Linked DNA regions of Phenylobacterium zucineum HLK1. The protein of the gene in region 1 interacts with the protein of each later gene in a pairwise test. Links are inferred from orthologs where the notes say so. Each region holds a gene or a part of one and is shown on either strand. Other genes may lie near its edges.

The links.
Region 2: the proteins of PHZ_RS17655 (region 1) and ndk interact in binary tests that used the Escherichia coli proteins (3 or more experiments, as listed by UniProt). The link is inferred for Phenylobacterium zucineum HLK1 from one-to-one orthologs.

Annotation. Positions count from the first base shown.
Region 1 is NC_011144.1:3,613,868-3,621,399, reverse strand. The notes cover bases 4,007-6,963. They hold PHZ_RS17655 (5-formyltetrahydrofolate cyclo-ligase), read left to right. Parts: upstream 4,007-5,172; coding sequence 5,173-5,754; downstream 5,755-6,963. Other genes in these bases: PHZ_RS17645 (ATP-binding protein), read right to left, coding at 6,598-6,963; PHZ_RS17650 (TIGR00282 family metallophosphoesterase), read left to right, coding at 5,751-6,590; PHZ_RS17660 (fatty acid desaturase family protein), read right to left, coding at 4,007-4,857. Outside these bases: purT (formate-dependent phosphoribosylglycinamide formyltransferase), read right to left, coding at 1-1,094; tkt (transketolase), read right to left, coding at 1,099-3,069; PHZ_RS17670 (DUF4164 family protein), read left to right, coding at 3,207-3,485; PHZ_RS17665 (cell division protein ZapA), read left to right, coding at 3,488-3,823; more of PHZ_RS17660, read right to left, coding at 3,820-4,006; more of PHZ_RS17645, read right to left, coding at 6,964-7,532. UniProt on the Escherichia coli protein: Involved in the removal of 5-formyltetrahydrofolate.
Region 2 is NC_011144.1:2,036,470-2,040,285, reverse strand. Bases 720-3,717 are described here. They hold ndk (nucleoside-diphosphate kinase), read left to right. Parts: upstream 720-2,007; coding sequence 2,008-2,427; downstream 2,428-3,717. Other genes in these bases: PHZ_RS10020 (DsbA family protein), read left to right, coding at 3,209-3,717; PHZ_RS10025 (DUF2188 domain-containing protein), read right to left, coding at 2,845-3,057; PHZ_RS10030 (DUF6481 family protein), read left to right, coding at 2,492-2,848; PHZ_RS10040 (ABC-F family ATP-binding cassette domain-containing protein), read right to left, coding at 720-1,749. Also shown: more of PHZ_RS10040, read right to left, coding at 1-719; more of PHZ_RS10020, read left to right, coding at 3,718-3,816. UniProt on the Escherichia coli protein: Major role in the synthesis of nucleoside triphosphates other than ATP. The ATP gamma phosphate is transferred to the NDP beta phosphate via a ping-pong mechanism, using a phosphorylated active-site intermediate.

The DNA.
Region 1 (7,532 bases):
TCATAGGCCTCGGGCTTGCCGAACAGGCGAAGGTCGGCGTGGGGCACGGCCAGGGCCTCGGCGACGCCCTCGAAGGCGATCCCCTTGGCCTCCATGCCGCCGTAGATGACGGCGCTGGCGCCCGGCTCGCGCAGGGAGACGTCGGTGGGCAGCCCCAGGATCGCCCGCGCGTGCAGGGCGAACTCGCTGAAATGCTGGGCGGCCAGGGTGACGAGGCCCGTATCGTGCGGCCGCGGCGAGACCTCGGAGAACCAGACCTCGTCGCCCTTCACGAACAGCTCCACGCCGAAGATCCCCAGTCCGCCCAGGGCCTCGGTGACGGCCGCCGAGATCTCGCGGGCCCGGGCCAGCGCCGTCTCGGACATCGGCTGCGGCTGCCAGCTTTCGACGTAGTCGCCCTTGACCTGCCGGTGGCCGATCGGGGCGCAGAAGCTGGTCTCGACCTTGCCCTCCCGCAGGCTGCGGACGGTGAGCTGGGTGATCTCGAAGTCGAAGTCCACGCGGCCCTCGACGATCACCCGCGGCTGCTCCACCCGGCCGCCCTCAAGGGCGTAGCGCCAGGCGCCCGCGATCTCCTCGGGCCTCTCCACATAGGACTGGCCCTTGCCGGACGAGCTCATCACCGGCTTCACGAAGCAGGGAAAGCCGGTCACCTCGGCCGCGGCCCTGGCCAGCTCGGCCTCGGAACCTGCGAAGGCGTAGGCGCTGGTGGGCAGCCCCAGCTCCTCGGCGGCCAGCCGGCGGATGCCCTCGCGGTTCATGGTCAGCTGGGCGGCGCGGGCGGTGGGGATGACGCTCGCCAGCCCCTCGGCCTCGATGCGGACCAGCTCGTCGGTGGCGATCGCCTCGATCTCGGGGACCACCAGGTGCGGCCGCTCGGCCTCGATCACGCGCCGCAGGGCCGCGGGGTCGGTCATCGTCACCACGTGGCTGCGATGGGCCACCTGCATCGCCGGCGCGTCGGCGTAGCGGTCGACGGCGATCACCTCGCAGCCCAGCCGCTGCAGCTCGATGGCCACCTCCTTGCCGAGCTCGCCCGAGCCCAGCAGCATCACCCGGACCGCGGTCGGCGAGAGCGGCGTGCCGAGACGCATCGTCCTACAGCTTCGCCTTGGCCGCCGCCGCCACGGCCTCGGCCGTGATGCCGAAGTGCTTGTAGAGCGCCTTGTCCGGAGCGCTGGCGCCGAAGCCTTCCATGCCCACGAACACCCCGTCCGAGCCGATGAAGCGGTCCCAGCCCATGCGCACGCCGGCCTCGACCGCCACCCGCACGTCGGTCTCGCCGATCAGGGTCTCCTGGTAGTCCCGGGGCTGGGCCTCGAAGAGCTCGAAGCAGGGGACCGAGACGACGCGGGCGCCGATCCCTTCGGCCTCCAGCAGGTCCCGGGCCGCGAGCGCCACGGGCACTTCCGTGCCGCTGGCGAAGATCGTCACCAGCGCCGGCTTGGTGGCGGCGGCGAGCTGGTAGGCCCCGCGCGCCGACAGGTTCTCGCCGATCGGCTGGGTGCGGACGGCGGCGGTCTTCTGGCGCGACAGGGCCAGCACCGAGGGCGTCGCCTTGGCGTCCAGGGCCAGCTTCCAGCACTCGGCGGTCTCCACCGCGTCGGCGGGGCGGAACACGTTGACGTTCGGCATGGCGCGCAGGGACGCCAGGTGCTCGACCGGCTGGTGGGTCGGGCCATCCTCGCCGAGGCCGATGGAATCGTGGGTGCCGACGTGGATCACCCGGATGCCCATCAGTGCGGCCAGTCGGATCGCCGGGCGGCTGTAGTCGGTGAAGACCAGGAACGTCCCGCCGTAGGGGATGACGCCCCCGTGCAGGGCCAGGCCGTTCATGGCGGCGGCCATGCCGAACTCGCGCACGCCATAGTTCACGTAGCGGCCGGCGTAGTCGGGCGCGTCCAGGATCGGGGTGTTCTTGACGAAGGTGTTGTTCGAGCCGGTCAGGTCGGCCGAGCCGCCCACCAGTTCGGGGATTTCGCCGAAGATCTTCTCCAGCACCGCGCCGGAGTGCTGGCGGGTGGCGGCGGCCGGCGCCTTGGCCTCGGCGTCGGCGATGAACTGGTCGAGGGCGGCGAAGGCGGTCTTGGGCAGCTCGCCCGCCATGGCCCGCTCGAACTCGCCGCGCAGGGTCGAGGCGGCGAGGCGCGCCTCCCAGGCCTTGCGGACCTTGGCGCCGCGGCGGCCGGCCGAACGCCAGGCGCGCGCGATCTCGTCCGGCACCACGAAGGGTTCGTGCGGCCAGCCGAGGTTCTCGCGGGTCTTGACGACCTCGTCCTTGCCCAGGGCCTTGCCGTGCACGTCGTGGGTGCCGGCGAAGGTGGGCGAGCCCTTGCCGATGATCGTCTTGCAGGCGATCAGGCTGGGGCGGTCCTGCCTGGTCGCCCAGGCCAGCGCGCGGCGGATCTGGCCGAAGTCGTGGCCGTCGATGCGCTTCACGGCCCAGCCGGCCGCCTTGAAGCGGGCCAGCTGATCGGTGGCGTCGGACAGGCCCACGTGGCCGTCGATGGTGATGTCGTTGTCGTCCCAGAGCACCGTCAGCTTGGCGAGCTTAAGCCGGCCGGCCAGGCTGATGGCCTCGTGGCTCACGCCCTCCATCAGGCAGCCGTCGCCGGCCAGCACCCAGGTGCGGTGATCGACCAGGTCGCCGCCGAAGCGGGCGGCCAGGTGCCGCTCGGCCATCGCCATGCCGACGGCGGTGGCCAGGCCCTGGCCCAGCGGGCCGGTGGTGGTCTCGACGCCGGGCGTGTGGCCGTACTCGGGGTGGCCCGGAGTGTTCGAGCCGAGCTGGCGGAAGTTCCGCAGGCTGTCGAGGGTGACCGCCTTCACGCCCGACAGGTGCAGCAGGCTGTAGAGCAGCATCGAGCCGTGGCCGGCCGACAGCACGAAGCGGTCGCGGTCGGCCCAGTCGGGGCGGGCGGCGTCGTACTTCAGGAACTTCGTCCAGAGCACCGCGGCGACGTCGGCCATGCCCATCGGCATGCCGGGGTGGCCGGAGTTGGCCTGCTCGACGGCGTCCATCGAGAGTACGCGGATGGCGTCGGCCATGGTGTTGAGCGGCGCGGGCATGGGTCCTTGCGAGTCGTTAACGGCGGGGGCTGCGGGCGCGCCCTCGCACGTAGGGGCGCGGGGGTCAAGAAAAGGGCCGATTCACATTGGAGACGACGCGCTTTAGAAGAGGCTCGTAAGCCTTTGGGGAGTCACGCATGAACCCGGGCGAGAGCGCACTGGATCTGGCGGCCAAGCGGTTGGAGCGCGCCGTCCACGTGTTGGAGCAGCGGCTGGCGGAGAAACTGCGGCAGGCGGGGGCCGAGGCCGGCGGCCTGTTCGACCAGGACCGCGCCAACCTCGCCGCCGAGCTCGACCGCGCCAAGGCTCGCGAACGCGAGCTGGAGGAGGCGGGCGCCCAGGCGTCCGAGGCGCTCGGTCGCGCCATCGAAGAGATCAAGGCCGCCCTGAACGGTCAGGCCGCGGGAGATCGATAGCCATGGCCCAGGTGAGCATCGAGGTGAACGGCCGTCCCTATGCGGTCGGCTGCGAGGACGGCCAGGAGCACCACCTGCAGGAGCTGGGCCGCATGTTCGACCAGCAGGTCCGCCATGTCTCCGCCGACATGGGCCAGCTGGGCGACACCCGCCTGTTCCTGATGGGCGCCCTGCTGCTGGCGGACGAACTGGCCGACGCCAGGAACCGTCTCGCCGCGCTGCAGGTCGAGGTCGGCAAGCTGCAGGCCGACCGCTCGCGGCTGGAGACCCGCGCCGTCGCCGCGCTGGAGACCGCGGCCCGCCGCATCGAGAAGCTGGCGAGCGACGAGGCCGCCTAGGCCCGGCGCGCCTTCCGGGCCAGCTTGGCCAGGGCCGGGACCAGCTCGGCCTCCTCCACGCGACGGTAGGGGCTGGTCGCCGGGACCTCGGCCACAAGCCGCCGATGGGCCTTGCCGAGGTTGTGGTAGGGCATCCGGGGCAGCAGGTGGTGCAGGGCGTGGTAGCGCAGGCCCACGGGCGCCCAGAGGAACGGCAGCAGCGCGGGCGGCGGCACGTTGACGCTGTCCAGGAACTGGCCCTCGAAGCTCATCTTCGAGCCGTCGTTCTCCCAGTAGTGCGCCACCGCCGTGCGGAGCTGGTTCACCAGGGCGAAGACGGCGTAGACCGCCACCGCGGTCAGGATCGCCCGGAGCGGAATGACGCCCGCGGCGGTCAGGCCGATCACCGTCCAGCTCCACAGCCAGCAGGCGATCTCCTGGGCCAGCCACGGCGCCCTGCCGGCCCGGTCGAGGTCCTCGCGGGAAAAGGCGGTGTTGATGGTCATGGCCGAGGTCTTGGCGATCACCCAGCGGCGCAGCGCCGGGACCAGGAACGAGACCGGCGCCAGCACGGCGAACCGCAGGATCACGCCCACCGGCGCGAGGAGGGCGATCAGCACGAAGCCCAGGAGGCTGGAGAGCGGCAGGCGCGCCAGCGGCATGTACTCGGGATCGCGCGTCGTGCCGTAGCGGTCCTTGGCGTGGTGCAGCATGTGCACGCCCTCGTACAGCAGCGAGGGGGTCAGGAAGGGCACGCCGATCAGCAGGTTCCAGCCGAAGTGGAAGCCCGGCAGTTCGTCGCGCCGCTGGTGCGTCAGCTCGTGGATGAAGCTGACGCCGCGGTAGAGCGCCAGGACGCAGACGGCGGCGGCCGCCAGGGCCCACGGCGGGCTCGCCGTCGCGGCGATCCAGAGGCTGAGCCAGGTGACGGCCGCGGTGGCGACGAGGTCCAGCCAGTAAATCCGCGGGTTCGGCCGCATCAGGTCGCGCGTCAGGTCGTTGGCCAGGCGGGCCAGGGACGGCGAGGCGGCGGCGGAGGCGAGCGTTTCGGTCACAGCGGCAGACTTAGTGATGCGGCCGGCGGCCCCCAAGCGAAATTCCGCGCCCGCGCGCACCGGCCGCGCTTGAGGCCGGGGGGCGGGCGCACTACCTTCCCTCTCCGGCGGGTCCTGCTGCGGCTCGCGTCGAAGGCGACATATCCCAGCGACCTTAATTCACTCGAAGGGAGCTGTCCCTGCCCGGGGCCGTGGTCTCGGGTATACGGCGCCCACCTGGTACGCCAGGTCGAGGGGATTTACGGACCTTCACGGCTCACGCGGCGCCGCCACCTTCTTTTCCGCTGCCGGGCGGCTTTCCGCTATAGAGCGGGGGTGGAGACGAACCTCGACAAGACCGCCCTGCGCAAGCGCCTGCGAAGCCGGCGGCGGACGCTCGCGGCCGAGCGGCGGGACGCGGGCGAGCAAGCCGCCGCCCGCCTGCCGCTGGAGGCGCTGCCGCCCTTCGACAGCTTCGCGGTGTACCGGCCGCTGGGCTCGGAGATCGACCCCGGCCCTCTCCTGGCCCGCCTGCTGGACACCGGGGCCGAGCCCGCGCTGCCCACCGCGATCGCCCGGGACCAGCCGCTGGAGTTCCGCCTGTGGGACAGCCGCACGCCGCTGCAGCTGGACGCCCTCGGCATCCCCGCCCCGCCCGCCTGGGCCGACACGGTGGAGCCGGACCTGGTGGTCTGCCCGCTGCTCGCCTTCGACCGCCGGGGCGGGCGCCTGGGCCAGGGCGCCGGCCACTACGACCGGACGCTGTCGAACCTTCGCGCCACCAAGCCGGTTTTCGTCCTGGGCCTGGCGTTCGCCGGGCAGGAGCTGGACGAGATCCCGATGGAGCCGCACGACCAGAGGCTCGACGCCATTCTGACCGAGACGGATTTCATCTCCGTCGCTAGAGACACCCGATGAGATTCGCCTTCTTCGGAGACGTGGTGGGGCGGTCGGGCCGCGAAGGACTGGCCTCGCACCTGCCCAGCCTGAAGCGCCAGCTCCAGCTCGACTTCGTCATCGTCAACGCCGAGAACGCCGCCGCCGGCTTCGGCATCACCGAGGCCACGGCGAACGAGCTGTTCGACGCCGGCGCCGACTGCCTGACGCTCGGCAACCACTCCTGGGATCAGAAGGAGGCGCTGACCTACATCGTCCGCGAGCCCCGGCTGATCCGCCCGCTCAACTACCCGCCCATGGCCCAGGCGCCAGGGCGCGGCGCGCAGCTGTTCGACACGCCCTCGGGCCAGCGCATCCTGGTCGTGAACCTGCTGGGCCGCGTCTACATGGACCCGCTGGACGACCCCTTCGCCGCCGTGGACCGCGAGCTGGAAGCCTGCCCGCTGGGCGCCGTCGCCGACGCCGTGGTCGTCGACATGCACGCCGAGGTCAGCTCCGAGAAGATGGCCATGGGCCATTTCTGCGACGGGCGGGCCAGCCTCGTGGTGGGCACCCACACCCACGTGCCGACCGCCGACGCCCAGATCCTGCCGGGCGGCACCGCCTATCAGACCGACGCCGGCGCCTGCGCCGACTACGACAGCGTGATCGGCAACCAGAAGGAGGAGCCGCTGCGGCGGTTCACCACCAAGATCTCGGGCGGCCGCTACAAGCCCGCCGAGGGGCCGGCCACCGTCTGCGGCGTGTTCGTCGAAACCGACGCCAGGACCGGCCTCGCCCGCCGCATCGAGCCGATCCGCGTGGGCGGGCGCCTGAAGCCGACGGTGCCGAGCCTGGAGGTCGTGGCGGCCGACTAGGACCGCCTCAGGCGACGTCGCGGGGCTGGTGGCGGGCGGCCATCACCCGCTCGATCGCCGCGAACAGCTCGGCGGGCTGCACCGGCTTGCCCTGCAGGGCGTCGAAGCCCAGGGCCTTCAGCCGCTCCTCCTCGCCCGGCGCGCCGTCGGCGGTCAGCGCGATCACCGGGATGTCCTGCGGCCCCGCCGTCCCGGCGCGGATCCGCCGAACGGCCTCGAGGCCGTCCATCACCGGCATGTGCACGTCCATCAGCACGAGGTCGAAGAGATCCACCTGCAGGCGCTCCAGGGCGTCGGCGCCGTGGACCGCGGTCTCCACCGCCGCGCCGGCGGCTTCCAGCAGCGCGCGGGCGACCGCCAGGTTGATCGGGTTGTCGTCGGTCACCAGCACGCGCAGCGGCGGCAGCGCGACCTCCGGAGCCTCGGACACCTCCACCGGCCCGCCCTCCGCCGCCGGCAGCGGCAGCCACACGCGGAAGGTCGAGCCGCGGCCCGGCTCGCTCTCGACGCCGATCTCGCCGCCCATCATCGTGGACAGCCGGTGGCAGATGGACAGGCCCAGCCCGGTGCCGCCGAACCGCCGCGCCGTCGAGGCCTCGGCCTGGCTGTAGGGGCGGAACAGGCGGGCCACCTGTTCGGCGGTCATGCCGGGGCCGGTGTCGCTGACCAGGATCTCCACGCCGCCCTCGCCGTCGGCGTGCGGCGCCCGGCGGAGCGCCAGGGCGACGCGGCCCGCCTCGGTGAACTTCAGCGCGTTGGAGAGCAGGTTCAGGATGATCTGCCGCACGCGGGTCTCGTCGCCCAGCACGTGCGCCGGCAGCTCGGGGTCGATGTCGCAGTCGAGCTCCAGGCCCTTGGCGGCGGCGGCCTCGGTCCACAGCTGCAGCGACTGCTGGCTGACGGCGCGCAGGTTGAACGGGGCGACCTCCAGGTCCAGCCGGC
Region 2 (3,816 bases), 1.6 Mb from region 1 along the record:
CACCTGCGGGTCGGTGAGGGCCGCGTCGATGGCGGCGAGCGCCTCGGTGGCCTTGCCCAGGGCGGCCTCTGCGGCCTCGGCGCGGCGGCGGGCAGGGCCCGTGGGAACCTTGGACTTCGCGGCCGGCGGCGGCGGGGGAGGCGGCGGCGCCTCGGCCTTCACCTGGGTCGGAGCGCGGGCGGCGATCCGGGCCCGGTCCAGCACGAAGCGGGCGTAGTCCTCCATGTCGCCGTCGAAGGGCTGGATCGTGCCGTCGGCGGCGAGCCACAGCCTGTCGGCGACCAGCTCCATGAGTGAGCGGTCGTGGGTGATCAGGATGACCGCGCCCTCGTAGTCGTTCAGCGCCTCCAGCAGCGCGCGGCGGCTGTCGATGTCGAGGTGGTTGGTGGGCTCGTCCAGGATCAGCAGGTGCGGCGCTTCCATGGCCACCAGGTTCAGCAGCAGGCGCGCGCGCTCGCCGCCGGACAGGCTGCCGACCTTGGTCTCGACCTTCTCGTGGCTGAAGCCGAACTGGGCGATCACCGAGCGGCGCTTCGCCTCGGTGGCGTCCGGCATGGCCCGGCGGATGATCTCCAGCGGGGTGTCGTCCGCATCCATGGCCTCGATCTGGTGCTGGTGGAACCAGCCGACCTTGAGCCGCTGGGAGCGCAGCAGCCGGCCCGCCTCGGGCTGAAGGGCGCCCGCCACCAGCTTGGCGAAGGTGGACTTGCCCGCGCCGTTGACCCCCAGGAGGCCGATGCGGTCGTCGAGGTCGAGCCGCAGGTCGAGCTTCTTCAGGATCGGCGGGCCGCCGTAGCCGACCGCGGCCTCCTCCAGCCGCAGCAGCGGCGGGGGCAGGGGACGTTCCGGGGACGGCAGCAGGAACGGGGCGACGTGCTCCTCGACCACGGCCGAAACCGGCGGCAGCTTGGCGATGGCCTTCAGGCGCGACTGGGCCTGGCGGGCCTTCGAGGCCTTGGCGCGGAAGCGGTCCACGAAGGACTGCATGTGCGCGCGCTTGGCCTCGATCTTGACGCGCGCAGCCTCCTGCAGGCGCAGCTTCTCGGTCAGTTGGCGCTCGAAGCTGTCGTAGCCGCCGGCGTAGAGCTCGAGCTTGCCGTCCTTCAGGTGGAGGATGTGGTCCACCGAGTTGTTCAGCAGCTCGCGGTCGTGGCTGATCACGATGGCGGTATGGGGATACTTCTTGAGCCGCGCCTCGAGCCAGAGGGCGCCCTCCAGGTCGAGGTAGTTGGTCGGTTCGTCCAGCAGCAGCAGGTCGGGCTGGGCGAACAGGGCCGCGGCGAGGGCCACGCGCATCCGCCAACCGCCCGAGAACTCGGCCATGGGGCGCGCCAGATCGGGCTCCGAAAACCCCAGGCCCGACAGGATCTCGGCGGCGCGCGACGGCGCCCGGTCGGCGTCGATGGCGATCAGGCGGTTGTAGATCTCGCCCATCTCCTCGGGCGTGGCCGTCTCCAGCCGCTCCAGCAGGCTGGCGCGCTCGACGTCTGCCGCGAGCACCGTCTCCAGCAGGGGGACCGGCGTGGCGGGGTGCTCCTGGTCGACCGAGCCGATCCGCGCCGCCCGCGGCAGGCCGATCTCGCCGGACCCGGGCGTGAACTCCCCGAGGATCAGGCGGAACAGGGTGGACTTGCCGACGCCGTTGCGGCCGACGAGGCCCACCTTGGCGTCCTTGGGCAAGGTGACCGAGGCCTGGTCGAAGAACCGGCGGCCCCAGGCGTCGAAGACGAGGTCGTTGATCTGCAGCATCAGCGGAAACGGGAACGGAACGGAAATGGGCGAGCGGACGCGGACCCGCGCGTCGCCGGTCTCGCGAATGAAGGGAAGGTCAGGATGAAATTCGCCGCGCCGCCGCCTGACCGGGGCCGCCCATAGCAGACCGCGGCGGCTTCGTCAGCGATTGTTGCATCGCAGCGCCCTTGGCGAGGCGGGGCCTTGCCGCTATAGAGCGCGCCACCTCGCGGGCCGACCGCGATCCCTCCCTGACGCACAAGAACAAGAAGACCCATGACCGAACGCACCTTCTCGATCATCAAGCCGGACGCCACGCGGCGGAACCTGACCGGCAAGGTCAACGCGGTGATCGAGGACGCCGGCCTGCGCATCGTCGCCCAGAAACGCATCCGCATGAGCCGCGCCCAGGCCGAGAAGTTCTACGAGGTCCACAAGGAGCGCCCGTTCTTCGGCGAGCTGGTGGAGTTCATGACCTCGGCCCCCGTCGTGGTGCAGGTGCTGGAGGGCGAGAACGCCGTGGCCCGCTACCGCGAAGTCATGGGCGCGACGAACCCGGCCCAGGCCGCCGACGGCACGATCCGCAAGCTGTACGCCGAGAGCGTCGGCGAGAATTCGGTGCACGGCTCGGACAGCCTGGAGAACGCGAAGATCGAGATCGCGCAGTTCTTCACCGAGGACGAAATCGTCGGCTGAGCCGCAACGACTTCGCCGCCGGGGGGTTACCCCCGGCACAGCCCATTCCTAGATTCAAGGTAGCATGAGAGAGTCCAAGCTTCCGGACTTCTCCGAGCGCTTGGCCGCGCAGGCCGAGGCCCGGAAGGCCCTTCTGGAAAAGTTCAAGCCCAAGCCCACCGTCCGGGCCGAGGGCGAGGTGTTCGAGACCCGCGAGCAGCGCAAGGCGCGGGAACTGGCCGAGGTGCGCGCCAAGCGCGCGGCCGAGAAGGAAGCCGCCCGTCTCGCCAAGGAGAAGGCCGAGGAAGAGGCCCGTCTCGCTCGCGAGAACGACGAGGAGTTCCAGCTCCAGCTGAAGCGCGACGAGCGGAAGGCTCGCAAGGCCGCTGCCAAGGCCGAGGCGCGCGCTAAGCGCGAAATGAAGGCCCAGGGCCGCCGCTAGTCGTCGGCGACGCCGGTCACCTTGCGGGACATCTCGCCGTAATAGCCCTGGATCAGGAGCTCGACGGTCTCGCCGCGCTCCTCGGCCTCGAAGGCCAGGTCCTTGGCCATCTGGATCGCGGCCGACCGCGTGAGCCCCCGCGCGAGGGGCTCTCCTTCGCCGAAGACGGTCCAGTCTCCGTCCTTTAGCGTCACCGCGTATTGCACCATGTACTCCGTCCCTGTGGTGAACCTTCAGCGTACGAACCGCGCCGGAGGTTCCCGCAGGCATGGTTCGACAATTCCCGGCCCTTGGGGCCGGCGATGAAACTCGCGTGACCTGGCCGCCGTTCGCTGCAAGACTTGCGAACGGGAGGTCGCCATGAACGCGCCGCACCTCATCTACTTCGCCGATCCAATGTGCTCCTGGTGCTACGGCTTCTCGCCCGTCATCGAGGACATCCACCGCGCCTTCGGCCGCGCCTTGCCGATCCGGGTGGTGATGGGCGGGCTGCGGCCCGGCACGGACACGCCGATGACCGACGAGGCGAAGGCCCAGGTGACCGGCCATTGGCGCCACGTCCACGAGGCCACCGGCCTGCCGTTCGACGAGGCGGTTCTGGACCGCGAGGGCTTCCTCTACGACACGGACCCGGCGGCCCGGGCCGTGGTGGTCGTCCGGCGCGAGGGCGAAGAGCTGGCCGCGGGCTATCTCGGCCGCCTGCAACGGGCCTTCTACGCCGAGAACCGGGACGTCACGTCCGCCGAGACCCTGGCCGATCTGGCCGCCGAGCTGGGCGTGGACCGCGAGCGCTTCCTGGCGCAGTGGGACGCCGAGGACGCCAAGATGGAGACCTGGCGCGACTACGCCATCTCGCAGCGGGCGGGCGTCACCGGGTTCCCGACCCTCGTGGCCGGCCCGAACGCCGAAGGCGCCTTCGGCGTTGTCACCCGCGGCTATGCGCCCTCCGAGCCGGTCGTCGCGACGCT